Regions from separate parts of the Paenibacillus sp. NPDC056722 genome, predicted to be linked through region 2. Evidence: predicted binding sites of a transcription regulator. Region 2 holds the regulator's gene; the other holds the start of a gene.
The links. Region 2 encodes LexA, which represses DNA repair genes until DNA is damaged. Its sites were predicted from a motif close to CGAACATATGTTCG; they were not measured.
Positions count from the first base shown of each region.

Region 1: the regulator LexA is predicted to act here: its motif matches at 6,279-6,292, upstream of ACFRAM_RS10100 (YolD-like family protein).

Region 1 covers NZ_JBHTYV010000003.1:321,769-329,203, forward strand. Annotated here, with positions in the region: gene ACFRAM_RS10060 (WGxxGxxG family protein) at 265-660, opposite strand; gene ACFRAM_RS10065 (M15 family metallopeptidase) at 736-1,419, opposite strand; gene ACFRAM_RS10070 (hypothetical protein) at 1,695-1,853, shown strand; gene ACFRAM_RS10075 (YolD-like family protein) at 1,865-2,200, opposite strand; gene ACFRAM_RS10080 (hypothetical protein) at 2,383-2,979, opposite strand; gene ACFRAM_RS10085 (PH domain-containing protein) at 3,159-3,647, shown strand; gene ACFRAM_RS10090 (glycosyl hydrolase) at 3,744-5,228, opposite strand; gene ACFRAM_RS10095 (DNA-entry nuclease) at 5,426-5,860, shown strand; gene ACFRAM_RS10100 (YolD-like family protein) at 5,897-6,232, opposite strand; gene ACFRAM_RS10105 (hypothetical protein) at 6,406-6,540, shown strand; gene ACFRAM_RS10110 (hypothetical protein) at 6,588-6,740, opposite strand; gene ACFRAM_RS10115 (YjfB family protein) at 6,935-7,111, shown strand; gene ACFRAM_RS10120 (ImmA/IrrE family metallo-endopeptidase) at 7,284-7,435, shown strand, end outside.
Region 2 covers NZ_JBHTYV010000001.1:270,144-277,578, reverse strand. Annotated here, with positions in the region: gene ACFRAM_RS01350 (SOS response-associated peptidase) at 1-416, opposite strand, end outside; gene ACFRAM_RS01345 (sporulation protein YjcZ) at 864-965, shown strand; gene ACFRAM_RS01340 (L,D-transpeptidase) at 1,045-1,383, opposite strand; gene lexA (transcriptional repressor LexA) at 1,546-2,172, opposite strand; gene ACFRAM_RS01330 (LysM peptidoglycan-binding domain-containing protein) at 2,501-2,914, shown strand; gene ACFRAM_RS01325 (DUF896 domain-containing protein) at 3,025-3,198, shown strand; gene ACFRAM_RS01320 (DUF502 domain-containing protein) at 3,280-3,798, shown strand; gene ACFRAM_RS01315 (HAD family hydrolase) at 3,841-4,626, shown strand; gene ACFRAM_RS01310 (FixH family protein) at 5,097-5,525, shown strand; gene metH (methionine synthase) at 5,698-7,435, shown strand, end outside.

The DNA.
Region 1 (7,435 bases), on a different contig from region 2:
CCAAACCGTGGATTTTACACAGGATTTCTGCTCATAACGTCTCTGGAGTCCGTTATTTTCTGAAACGGTCGGTGAATCAGGAAATAACGTCTCTGGGGTCCGTTGCCAGATAGAACAAGAAGCAAATACTAATTTCGAGATAGGTCCATGATTCTTTAACCCAGACATGCAACAAAAAACGTCCCTGCCGTATGGACAGGAACGTTAATAAAATCAGCTTTATTTTCACATGCATGTAACCGCTCGACGCCTCCCCTTCACTACTTAGCTGCGCTCTCCAGTACGATTTCTCATGCCAGCCAGACCGAGCAGGCCGATGAGTCCCAACCAGCCCCAGTTCGACCCGTTTCCGGTACTGGTGGTGCTGGTGGCCCGATAGGTACCATTCTGGTTCGTCGTGGACAACGGAGCTACTCTGTGATTATCTTCAGTCCGAACGTTGTTGTCCAGGATGTTACTGTTGCTTCTGCTCGTTCCTGTCGTACCATTGATCATGCTGCCATTTGGATGCAGTCGGTTTGCGTCGTTTCTAATGGTGCCGGTATTGCGCGTGGTATCCCCCACCCCGTCGACTCCAGCAGCCTCGGCCGTATAGCCGGTGCCAAGCAGCGTCATAGACAGTGCAGCGGTACAGATAAGGCTTGTTATCAGCTTATTCAAGATATGTTGCCCCCTTGTAATTTGGTTGCTGATAATTTCCCCTTATCCCTTATTTTCTATGCAACCCCAAACTGCTTATCCTGTAACAATATTCACGGTCTTGCTTGCGGCGTCATACGTAACCTTCGCACCCAACGCTTCCGCCAACGCCCGCACGGGCACATAGGTGACGCCGGTATCCAGAACACCGTCTGTGAGCTTGTTACCATTCAGGACGATGCTTACCTTCACGTCTTTGTTCACGTTGTCACCTCCATTGATCACCTTAAGTGCAGCCTTGATCTGCTCTGCCGACGGGCGGAGGCCTGCCCGCAATTGATCAATTGAAAGGCCATAAGCAATCTGCAGATGGGAATAATCTTTGAAGGAGGTCCAGTCCCCGCCCCATTCAAAACCCAGCTGTTTCGCCTCCTGCACTACTTCCTGCCAGTCCGCGATTTTATTGCCGTTTCCGTCACGCTTCATATCCCATGAGATGCCCTTGCCATCTGGCAACAGCAGTGCAAAGTCAATCGCCAATCCATAATTATGATAACTGAATCCCCCGCGCGCATTGGTCACGATATTCCCCGGCTTGCTTCTCCCCTGTGCATAAAGAGCATTCTGCTGAGCAAGGGTCCGCAGGCCCTGGGTAATGATAATCGGCACGCCCTTGGCGAAGCTGCGCTCGATCAGCGCATTCGTTCCTGCCAGTACGGCCGGGTTCAGCCCCGTGAGAGCAGTTGCCGATTTGCTTTTTACCACGTCCAAAGTCAGCATATATTCACCCCCTGGTATAGTAGATGTCCGAATTTTCTCTTCTGCTTGTACAGATACCCCTATGCCTGGATGTTTGTAATTTCAATGCTTCTGCATACCGCTTTCCCACGAAAAAAAGCCCTCGGACAACGTCCGGGGCTCCATCTAAGAAATTCACACTTTCATTTACCCTGAGATCCATATCGCATCTTTTTCTCGTCTCACCATCTGGATGTTTCCCATCCACAAGGACAACCTAAATAGGCATCCTAGACAATAGTGAAAGGGGATTCGTCATGGACATCCATACCAACAACTACAAAATCGCCGCATTAAGCGAACGGGATGAAGCGATTGCGATTATCCGGGACGCGGAAGCTGCCCTTGCCGAACTGACAGGCAACCCCACCGTAACCTTGATCGCTTATGAAAAAAGCACAGAGGTACACACCTAGGCAGTAGCTTGTTATACGATATAGGCCTCCACAATCTGGTCTACACGAATCCACTTCCATTCCTCCGCCCACTGCAGCTTAATCTCCCGCGAGTGGGTGTGAATGGAGGTCACAAAGCCGCTCACCACCTCATTCTCGAACGGATCGAACAGAATCACCGTGACGCATACATGACTTCGCAGTGACAGCGCCAGGGTGCTCTCAATCTCCTCCTGCTTCTGCTCATCCAGTACTGGCTGGATGCGGCGCAGCGTCTCCCGTTCATCGCTGATAATCCGGTTCTTGTGCTCCGGCAGCATCATCCGGCTGCTCTCCCATAATCCGTTACCTTCCAGCTTCTTACCCATTGCCTGGCCTCCTTCTGTTCAATTAATAACCCCACATAACACGAACGTATGTTTGTATTATATCCATAGTCAAGTCCTTTAATCAATATGGAAAAAATGACAATCTGCACGCAAAAAAAGCGCCCACAGCTGTGCTGTGCAGCGCCTTTTATCGTCATCCCCAGGCATAGGGGCAGGGTATCTTATGGTTTAACAGTTTCCGAATCTGTTCCGGTTACCACCTTGGAATCAGCGGCTGCCTTCGGGTCAGCATCCTTGTCCGGCTCCAAAAGTCCAGTAGCCACTCTGGCTTCGTTGAGCTTAGAGATTCCGTACAGCATCGCGAGATCTGCATTCTGATTAAGCTCGTTGAATTCGTCGGCGGACACATCAGCAGAATCGGCACCTTTTGAAGCTTTTTCCTTTAAAGAATAGGCACTTTGAAAAGCAATCTGGGCCTCATCCAGCAGCTTCTTAACTTTCTCCGGCAGACGGTCGGAGATTTCAACCTTTTTCGCCTGAGATGAAATATCAGTAGCCGTATCCTTGAACTGAGCAATGGCTTTCTCCATTTCTTTGGATGTAGCTGTCCCAGCCGAGTACGCAGCGATCGTCTTGTTGAATTGCTCCCGCGACGATTTTCCTAATTGTTCAATTTTAGACATTTCATTGTAATAATTTTGCACAGATTCCTGCACTTCTTCCTCCGACAGCGCCGCGGTTGAAGCAGAATCATTATAGCTGCAGGCTGAGAGCATTAGAACCAGCCCAATCAACCCTATTAGCCAAGCTCGTTTCATCGTTTACATTCCCCCCACATAACAGAATAATGTCGGTTATTGTAAAGTGCAAATGAAATTAATGTAAATCGGGGGAAGATGCAAAAAAATACATCATAGCTATGTGTGCAACCAATGACCGGATAAGGCAGTATAATAATAAATATAACAAATGTTTATGGGGAGAGGAGGTTCATTCGATGCCTTATTGTACAGCCTGTGGAACAGAATATAAGCAGGCCGCTAAATTTTGCGGAGAATGTGGGACCGCGCTGAACGGAGGAGCTTCACCGACAGCCGAGCGCACGCTGCGAGACCTGACGCCTGCTCAGGAAATCAAGCTATGGGAAGGAAAGCCTGCGGGCATATCCGACCGACTGAAGGGTCTTGTGGGCCTTAATACAACCACTTATACGATTACAAGCCAGAGAATTATAGTAAAGACAGGCCTGATCGGTAAAAATGTCGAAGAGATTGAATTGCTCCGAATTCGTGACCTGGGAGTATCCCAATCCATTCTGGATCGCATGCTCGGTATCGGGACACTGACGATCTTTTCCGATGATGCTTCATCGCCCGAGCTGTGGTTCCGCAAGATCCATGGTGCCCATACTGTCAAGGATGCGCTGCGCAAAGCAGTACGTGATGAGAAGACTGTTAATAACATCAGCTATCGCGAACAGATTTGACCTTATACGCCTTTGTTGCAGATCAAACAGCCCCGGATCATTTCCGGGGCTGTTACCTCGTTCACTTCTATATACAGAATTCCACATCGCCCTGCGTTAAGGAAGAAAGAACGCCGCCGCCGGGATGACCTCCTTGACCTGACTGGGACTCTCCCACATCAGCACGGCCCGTGCATCACCCTGATTCTCATAGAACTCCACTTTGATGTCATGCAGCTTGCCAGCGATCAGATTAACAATACCTTTTCGCTCCTGTCCACTCTGCTTGATCCAGCTGTCAATAACCAGCTGTCCGTCAATCCAGATTCGAATGCCATCATCGGATGAAGAGTACACCGTGTAACCCTCACTATAAGTCGCACTGAGCCTTCCGTTCCAGCGTACAGAGAAGAAGTCCACACCGATTGCCGGGTCCGGCGAGCCTTGTCTCCAGACAAAGTTAATATTGGCATCCGTCCGTACTAAAGCTGGCATTCCGCTAAGAACCATATTATTAAAATACTCTCCCCGCAGACCACTGACAGGGACTGGCGGACTACCCTCAGGCTTGGAAGCCTGAACTGCAAGCGCCTTCGTATATTCACTCCTGTTGATGGTGAAGCTGGCATTCATAAAATCCTTGATAGCCGACTCCGTATTGCTCTCATAAAGAAGCTTGCCCCAGGTCATCAGGTAAGACCACCTGCGCTGTGACTTGGCAAGTAGTGCAGGTGACGGAAGCTTGCCATTCTCCCCAATAGCAATCAGCTTGCCCCGCCCAAGATCCCACAGCCGATTATAAAACTCATCCTTAAATTCACTGTTATAGATATCGAGTGCCAGGATATCCACCCTCGCCCCGCCGGGGTAATAAGCTTCTTGCGCTTCAACTCCATCACCGTCTGCATTGGGGCTCCACACCCATAGTATATTGTTCAACTTATGAGTCTTCGTGAAATGATCGAACATCAAATTCCAAAGTGTGATGAACTTGCTCTTGCGCCCCCACCAGAACCAACCGCCGTTCATCTCGTGATATGGCCTCCATAACACAGGAACACCAGCATCCGCTAACTTGCGCAAAGACAAAGCAACGTCATCGAGATCGGCAAGCAGTGCAGCATTCTGGGGAGTGCCGGGCGTTACGTATTTATCGAATTCTGCATTACTCAGATTCATAGATACATTAGACCAGGCCGGGGCTGTTCCAGGCAGATGAGCGTGATAGGTCAGGGCTACAATCCCTCCGGACTGGTACCAGCGGATTGCACTGGCGACCACCCCGTCTCTTTGGCTGCGGATCAGTTCTGGCCTCTGGTTGTTAATGGCGCCCAGTTCGTAACCATGAAGTCCGGCATACTGTCCCCCAGTCGTCTTCAGCTTGTTGCTGAATTCATCGGGACTTTCGAGATAATCATGCTGTCCGTTAATAATCCCCGTGCCTTGTAAAGCATATAACGTCCTCAGAAGATTTCGGGCAGGAACCGTCAAATTCGGATTGGCCGGGGTCATGACCCAATTCCTGAACGCCGTCTGCCACTGCACATCGTTTACCAGCCGTGATGCAGAATCTAACAGCTGCCAAAGTACCCCTTGTTCCATTAGCCCTCACCACCCTTGTACTTTTGGTACATAGTATGAAAAGGCCCTGTACATGGACGCGGCTAATCTACAGGACAGAGAGCCTGTCTTTAGAATCTGCTGTTTCTCTGCTCGATTTTATCAGCGATATACAAATCCAGGCGCTATAATTGGAAATACGCTATACTGATTGAAGCGCAGAAAAAGGAGGAGCAGAAGTGAAGTTACGTAAATTAATCGGCAGTCTCATCATTGTTGCGCTGCTAGCTCTGGGTTCTTACTGGTATGAAGAGGACGGACAGTTCACGCCATCATCCCCATCCGATTCTGAAATTGTCCAGCTGGTCTTTCCCTCGGATCGTTATCCGGAGACAGCTAAGCATATCCAGGATGCCATTGCAAAGGGCGAGTCTGCCATATGCACAATCGATCGTGAGCAAGCAGAGAACAACCGCCGCCTCTCTCTAAAGGGCGTCCCTACCAAGAAGGGCTATGACCGCGACGAATGGCCAATGGCGATGTGCAAGGAAGGCGGAGAAGGCGCAGATATTGAATACATATCGCCAAGTGACAACCGCGGTGCCGGAAGTTGGGTTGGCAATCAGCTAGAAGGATATGCGGACGGTGTTCGCGTGGAGTTCATGTTCCAATAATGACAGAACCGGCCCCGGATAGCCTCCGGGGTCTTATTATGTAAAGGTGTCCACAATATTCGCCATCCACACCCACCTGAATGTGCCATTGTTCAACTCTAACTTAATTTGCAGCGGTTTGACGTTCATAATCCGCACAATGCCACTTAATTTTTCAGTGCCAAACGGGTCCCAAGTATGCATGGAAATCCTGCACCCGTTCTGAAACGAATGAAAAATATCTTCCATAATCGCCTTGCCTTGCGCCACCGTTAATTCAGGCTTACCGCGGTACTCCATATCTCTGCACTCCACCTCTAGTCGCTCCAGTAAGCCCTTCATCCAAAGTTCCTGACTTGCTGCTATGCCGAAATCCCCAATATTGATGGTCATGATGTCTGTCCCCCTGCCGAAATTTAACGATTGATTTTATTATATGCGAACAAATGTTCTTGATGCAATGTTTAAAATCCTCTATTTCAGTTTAAAATAGAATGGAATTTTATCCATAAACGGAGAGCCAGGTGTTCTATATTTGTTATCGCGGAAGAAGACTATACGGACCCATGTCTGAAACCGAGGCCTTGCAGGAATGGTTTACCTTATCGGGAACGATCAAAGAATTGTACATTGTCGAAGTGGATCAGAATACCGGAAGAATCAAACGCCAAATTGGGCCTGCGCGCAGAAAAAAGAAATAACCCCCGCCCGGCTAAGGCCAGGGGGGGGACAGTACGATAAAGCTATCCTAGAACAAACAGGCTTTAGTGATGATAACCAACAGAATGAAGAGAACCAGAATAGCACCTGTAGAAGTAAAAGGACTTACACACGGAGCGACAACCGGAGCTTCATTTACCGGACTAACATTTCCACAACCGCAACCATATCCTGCACCCATTTAAATTTCCTCCTTAGAATGATGAATATTGAATACAGCTCAGAATATGTGAAATTCCGCCTTGAGGTATGGGCCAACAGGTAAAGAAATGCGTGACAATTATATCAAGGCCTTGACTGAGCTATTTTTGTGTACCCTGCCTGCTTATAAAAAAGAATATCCTTGTCGATATAGCTTATAGAGGGAGGTGCGACATGGATATTGCAGCATTATCTACTTCAATGAGCCAGGCATCCCTGGCCCAGGCTGTGGGTATACAGGTATTAAGCATTGCTAAGGACCAGGCAGAAACTCAGAGCCAGAATCTGGTGCAGATGCTTGAACAAAGCGTTCATCCGAGCTTAGGAAAAACACTTGATATTCGCGTCTGATTGTTTTATGCTAATCTAACAAGAACATTAGTTCTCTTTTTAAAAGTATTTCAAAAGACACCAGGCGGAAAGCAGACACCTGCTTTCTCCGCCTCTCTGTATTTCACAAGCCCTCCGGGCTTTTCTTTTACTTTTAAATACGAACATACGATCCTATAATGAGGTGGATGAAGTGAAATCATATTATCAAATGACTGTTTTGGAGAAATGGACCGAGGATCTATACAACAGACTCCAAATAAAGCAGCCTTCCCAAATCTCCATCGAGTATATTTCAGAACGCTTGAATATCTGGGTCCATTATCTCGATGTGAGAAGCAAGGC
Region 2 (7,435 bases):
TTCGGGTCCATCCATATATCATATAGAGCAGCCATAGAGAAAATACTGCCGTCCGACATGCCGATTCTCATGGGCTGTTTGCGACCGTCTACCTGTTTCCAATCATAATAGCCGTCAGCTGGGATCAGGCACCGTCGTGACGCCACGAGTTTCTTGAACGAGGCTTTCTCCAATAAAGACTCCCCGCGGGCGTTGATCATCTTGTTGCCAATCTTGTCGTCCTGCGCCCAGGATGGGACAAGGCCCCAACGCAGTTCACCGATTCGGTTGCCGGTGCCTGTATGAATCACAGCCGGTATATGCTGCATGGGAGCGGCATTGTATCTGGGGGCATAATGAAGGATACTGGCGTCATTCGTAAGATATCTCAACATTAGTTCTTCAATAGAAACTGTAATGGTGTAACGTCCACACATGATGAAAGCCCTCCGAACATTAGTTTTTATCAGTGTACTATACTTCCGCGCCAGAAATAAATAAGATCTACCTTTGTGTGGACCTTTTACATTTCCCTCAAATGTAAGCTTTCACCTCTAATACAGGAGTACATTTTCTTTTCCAATTTGCCCATACTTCGTAGGGTATTGTTACATATTCTGTTCTGTAGTCATTAATCTGAAGGAGGAATTCACATGGGTGCAGAACATTGTGGACCGGTAGTAAGTCCTTGGACATCTACAGGAACGATTTTGGTGCTTTACATTCTGCTTGTGATCATTTTGAGTATTTGCTGGATTTAATGAAGAGAAAACTGAACTAATCTGACAATAAGTTAGCCGGGAAGAAAAATCATCTTATCTCAAGGGCGGATCTTTTGTTACTGCAAAATTTGGTGTCTTCATAAAAAAAAGGAGGAATTACTCATGGGTCAATATGCTGGAGGATACGGTTTGGGCACATCTACTGCTGCAATCTTGGTTCTTTTCATCTTGTTGGTTATCATCACTAAATCTTTCTGGCTTTAATTTGATTGCGTCTCCATGTTCAAGCCGTCAGACATTGTCTGACGGCTTTTTGCATTTCGAATCTTCTGACACTGGGAGCTTAACGCCGTATAGTCACCTGAGTCCCAATTGGAACCAGCGCAGCAAGTGTCAGCACATCTTGATTAAACATACGAATACACCCATGTGAGACCTGATGTCCGATGGAAGAAGGATCGTTCGTCCCGTGAATGCCATAATGCGGCTTGGAAAGTCCCATCCAGAATACCCCGAATGGGCCCCCGGGATTGGGCTGTTTGTTAATGATCGTATAATCTCCCTCTGGTGTTGTGGTCAGCATGGTTCCGATTCCAACAGGGAAACCTCTGACTACAGAATCGTTGTCCAGCAAATAAAGCATCCGTTGTGTCAAATCGACGATAATTCGGTAATTGGGCATAGGATCAGCACTCCTTTGATATCAGGATATGTGCGGAGTAGGGGTGCCGTTAATGCGAAGTGTTGTTGAAAATAAAAAGGTTATCACAGTGAGAGAGTATGAATAAACAAAAGACTGCTCCGCGTAACGGAACAGTCTTCTAAATAGAGAATTATTGATGAGTTAGTGGACATCCCGGAACAATCCGATGACCTTGCCCAGAATGCTTACCCGATTCAGGCGCAGTGGCTCATAGGACGGATTCTCTGGCTGGAGACGAATATGATCGCGTTCCTTATAAAAGGTCTTGACGGTAGCTTCATCGTCTTCAGTCATAGCGACAACAATATCACCGTTATCTGCGGTTTGCTGCTGGCGCACAATGACATAATCGCCGTTCATAATACCAGCATCGATCATACTGTCACCAAGAACAGAGAGCATGAACACTTTGTTGTCACCAACGTAATGCGTTGGGAGCGGGAAATAGTCCTCGATGTTCTCCGTTGCGGTGATAGGCACCCCGGCGGTAACCTTACCTACAACAGGAACACGAGTAATCGTCTGGGCAAATTGATGGACATTCTCCGAGTCTTCCTGGCCAAGCAGTTCAATGGCACGCGGCTTTGTCGGATCCCTGCGGATCAGGCCTTTCTTCTCAAGACGGTCCAGATGACCGTGCACCGTGGAACTGGAGGCGAGGCCTACAGCTTCCCCGATTTCCCGTACGGAAGGAGGATAACCCTTGCTGCGGACTTCGTTACGTATAAATTCCAGGATCGCCAGCTGGCGACTCGAAATCTTTGACATCAGAATCAACCCCATATAGTAATGTTTGGGAAAATTATAACATAGAACTGTCGTTCGCACAAACATAAGTTCTAACGTTATCAATAGTTTAAGAGAAGCGAACAAGGATGAGAACAGTAGGGAGAATGGTATATTCAATAATTGACTAGTACGTTGAGGGAATGAGCAAGATCGGCAAGGGAAATAAGCACATCAGGATCATTTTTTGCATCCAAAAAGGCAATTTAAAAAGAGGGGAACAATTGTTCGAAAATAGTATTGATCAAAACACATGTTCGTGTTATATTGTTTTTGAAAGTAAGAACAAGTGTTTGGAGGATGATGAATCATGTTAAAGTACAGTACATACCATAGCATCTATGACGAGGGTACAGAAGTTGACTCTGCAGGACAAACTTTAGGTTCCGGAATAATAAATAGAATTCAAGAAATCCCCAAGGTGCTGTCGAAAGGATTAAGTCCGTTGTTTAGAACATTTAACTTCTATAAGATAGCTCTTTTTTTGCTGCTGATTGTTGCAGGATTTACTGTAGTAGGTAATGTGTTTGCTGGTCCCGTCAATCTTGCGAAGCAAGAGAAGAAGATTGTTGTTGCACCTGGAGACACACTCTGGAGCATTGCTCTCAAGAATAAACCGGCCAAGATGAAGACAGCCGTATATATAGAAGGAATTAAACGATCGAGCCAATTGACCGACAGTCATATTCGAGCAGGAGATATTATAACAGTGCCGTTATTTTAAGAACTTCATGATCATAGATAGGAACATCAGAGAGCTTGCAGGGGGTAAACCTTGACAAGCTCTTTTTCTCATGGCAAAGTTAGAATGAATTTATTAGGGAGGCGAAATCTTTGGATATAGATGTATTGGTTGCACGAATTAATGAACTGGCACGCAAGCAGAAGAGCGAAGGCCTGAATGAAGAGGAAACGGCTGAACGCGCTAAGCTCCGTGAAATTTACCTGGGTAACATCCGCCGTAATTTTCGGTCCCAACTGGATACCATTGAATTCGTAGATAAATAAGCGCTGAACAAGGAGCAGAGGCTTCGTATGAACCCTCTGTTTCTTTTCATAGATATTTCAGGATGACTAGGGGGAAATGACATGGCCCGTTCTTGGGAAAGAATGGTTCAACGCAATTCACAGCAACTCAATAAGCAAAGAAAGAAACAGGGGAAGGATGCTATTCATTCCGCGAACTCCACTACAAAGACCAGCGATGTATTCAAGGGTCGCAATATCGTATTGCCCGTTGCTCTCGTTGCGCTAGGTGTGCTGTATTGGATCATCGGCACTCTGGATCAAAGTGGAGGTAGCGTCTTCATGCACTGGCTAGGCGTTGGGTTGTACTTGCTGCTGGCAGTTATGCTGTATTTCCGTCGTCCTTTCCTGAAGGTAGAGCGGAACAGATTATCCACTATCAAATTCAACCGCGAACGTTGGCTGCCTGCTACCGATATTGAGAAAATCACAGTCTCGCGTAGTGCTGTCACGATTAAGTATAAAGGCAAACGTACCACTTGGATGTTCTCCAAGCTGATTAACCGTTATGACACGGCTGCGATGGGCGAACGACTGCAAGAATTCGGTAAGGTCAACAACATTCCGGTAGAGCAATTGTAAACAATAGAGAGCAGTTCACTTCAGGGAGAGGGAGTTACTTAAATGCCGATTACCGCTGTACTGTTTGATTTGGACGATACGCTGCTTTGGGATGAACGCAGTGTTGAGGAATCGTTCCTTTCCGCTTGTGAGGGTGCAGGAGACGCTGTGAATCACCATGAGTTGGAAGCTGCTGTACGTAGAGAAGCCAGAGGTTTGTATGAATCCTATGAGACTTTTCCGTTTACCAAAATGATTGGGATTAACCCGTTTGAAGCGCTTTGGGCCAACTTCAGTGCTGGTGAACAGCCTGAATTCCGTCAGTTGGAACAGCTGGCACCGGTCTACCGCAAAGAGTCTTGGCGCCGGGGGCTGGCATCGCTTGGTGTAGATGACGAAGTCCTTGCTGAGACGCTCGCGGCCAAGTTTGCATCTGAACGCCGCAGCCGTCCTTATATGTACGAAGAGACCTTGCAGGTATTGGATCAGCTACGCGGAAAAGTGAAGCTGTTGTTGCTAACCAACGGTTGTCCTGCCCTTCAGCAAGAGAAACTGGACGGGGTGCCGGAACTGATTCCTTATTTTGATCATATTGTGATCTCTGGCAGTTTTGGCAAAGGCAAACCGGATACTTCGATTTTCGAGCATGCCCTTGGCTTGCTGGACATTGCGCCGGAGCAGGGCATCATGGTCGGTGACAAGCTGACTACCGATATTCTCGGCGGCTTGAGTACAGGACTTACGACCGTCTGGATTAACCGTACCGGTAAGGACAAAGATCCGGCGATTACGCCGGACTATGAAATCGGACATCTAGCGGAGCTGCTTCCGCTGGTACAAACTCTGTAAGGAACTTTTTTGTTTAGAGCCGCCTCCTGAAGTAGATTTTCTACGGATGGGGCGGCTTTTTCTATTACTAGTATGTTAATAAAGCAGTCTTTCCTTCCTGAAAAAATGTAAATAATGTGTATAATAGAAAGAGAATTATTACACCGAGGGCTCCATGCAGCAATGTTTGATGCTATAAAAGATGATTAAAAGAGATTAACAAAAAGCGAGTAGGAACGGAGGGGAAGATTGGAACTGTAGGAGCGATAGCGTTCGTCTGAAAGCTTTCCGAAAGAAAGCTAGCATCGAAAGCATAAACTGTCACCGGATTTCAACCGCCATAAGCGGTACAAATGAAAGAATTCTGGGGACAACAGTGACCGAAAGTCCAAACTTCACCGGAGTGACGCCGAGCCTTACGTTCGTATCTTAAACTCATCTTACATAGCAACTCTAGTAATAAGATAACCATTATATCAGGAGGGCTTCAGATGTTGAACCCGAGGAAAACGGTCTCATTATTAGGTATTGCATTCACATTGCTACTGGCAGGCTGCGCCTCCGGAACAGGTGGGGGAGGGCATGCCGGTCATTCTGTAGATATGTCTATGGAGCCGATCAAAGTAGAACTGGACTGGAGTCCGGCTGAAGTTACAGTGAGCAGTCCGGTTACATTCGAAGCTACGGTAACCCAGGAAGGTAAACCTGTGGATGATGCCAGGGAAGTGCTTTTTGAAATCGTCAACAAAGAGGGTAAGACTGAAAAAATGGAACTAAAAGGCTCTTCGGCAGGAGACGGGAAGTACACCGCAGAAGGAACCTTTGCCGAGGAAGGGCTTTACAATGTGACCTCTCATGTAACCGCACGGACACAGCATTCCATGCCAAGCAAGGAGCTTTCCGTTAAGCCATTGCCATAATTACGATAGCATGACTTGAACAACGATGAATCGGCAGAGACGGAAGGAAGACTTTCCGAATTCCCTTTATTCTGCTAAACTTACTCTAATGTTTTACTGGGGGGATAGGAACGTGGCTAAATATACACTTGCAGAGAGCTTACAGCAACGCATTTTGATTCTTGATGGCGCAATGGGGACCATGATCCAGCAGGTCCCGCTTACTGGAGAAGATTTTGGTGGAGAAGAACTGGACGGTTGTAATGAAATGTTGGTGCTTACAAGGCCAGAAGTTATTCAGACGATCCATGAGCAGTACCTGGAAGCAGGTGCTGATCTCATCGAAACCAATACATTTGGAGCTACATCAGTCGTTCTTGCGGAGTATGATATTCCGCAGCGGGCACGTGAGATTAACCTGGCAGCCGCCAAACTGGCGCGCAATGCTGTCGAAAAGTATGAGACTCCAGATCACCCGCGTTATGTAGTTGGTGCTATGGGTCCTACAACGAAGACTTTGTCGGTAACCGGCGGTGTCACGTTTGCGGAACTGGTGGACAGTTATGAGGAACAGGCAGTTGCCTTGATCGATGGTGAAGTCGATGTGCTGCTGCTAGAGACCTCACAGGATACCCTGAATGTTAAAGCGGGCAGTATCGGCATCCGTAATGCTTTTGAGAAAACCGGTATTACACTGCCTGTTATGATTTCGGGTACGATTGAGCCGATGGGCACAACGCTCGCTGGGCAGAATATCGAAGCCTTTTATATTTCACTGGAGCATTTGAAACCGATCTCTGTTGGCCTCAACTGTGCGACCGGACCAGAGTTCATGCGCGATCACATCCGGACGCTGTCGGATATTTCATCATCTGCCATCAGTTGCTACCCCAATGCGGGTCTGCCGGACGAGAACGGGCATTATCATGAATCGCCGGATTCACTCGCCCGCAAGATTGGTGCTTTTGCCGAAAAGGGCTGGCTTAATATTGCTGGCGGTTGCTGCGGAACGACACCGGAACATATCCGGGCCATGGTTGAGGAATTGTCGAAATTCCCGCCGCGTGAGCTGAACGGCACTCATCCGCCCGCTTTGTCGGGGATTGATCCAGTCTATGTCGAGGATGGTAACCGTCCTTACATGGTCGGAGAGCGTACGAATGTACTGGGCTCGCGGAAGTTCAAGCGTCTGATCGTGGAAGGGAAGTATGAGGAAGCTTCTGAAATTGCTCGGGCTCAGGTCAAGAGTGGTGCACAGGTAGTCGACGTCTGCGTACAGGACCCTGACCGTGACGAGAGCGAAGATATCAAGGAATTCTTGGAGCTTGTGGTCAAGAAGGTTAAAGTTCCGCTGATGATTGACACCACAGACCCGAAGGTTATTGACCTTGCCTTGCAGTATTGCCAGGGTAAAGCGATCATTAACTCCATTAACCTTGAAGATGGTGAAGAAAAATTCGAGCATGTTACACCTTTGATTCATAAATATGGTGCTGCTATTGTTGTCGGAACAATTGATGAGAGTGGGCAAGCGATCAAGGCGGTCGACAAGCTGGCGGTAGCGAAACGTTCCCATGATCTGCTCGTGAACAAGTATGATCTGTCATCGGAAGATATAATTTTTGATACGCTGGTGTTCCCGGTTGGGACAGGGGATGAGCAGTACATCGGTTCCGCGAAGGAGACGATTGACGGGATTCGCATGATCAAAGAAGCATTGCCTTCTGTTCATACGATCCTCGGGATCAGTAACGTTTCATTTGGTCTGCCTGAAGCAGGGCGTGAGGTGTTGAACTCTGTGTTCCTGTATGAATGCACTAAGGCTGGACTCGACTACGCTATTGTGAATACCGAGAAGGTGGAGCGTTATGCTTCTATCCCCGAAGCTGAGCGAATCTTGGCTGAGCAACTGATCTACAATACTAACGATG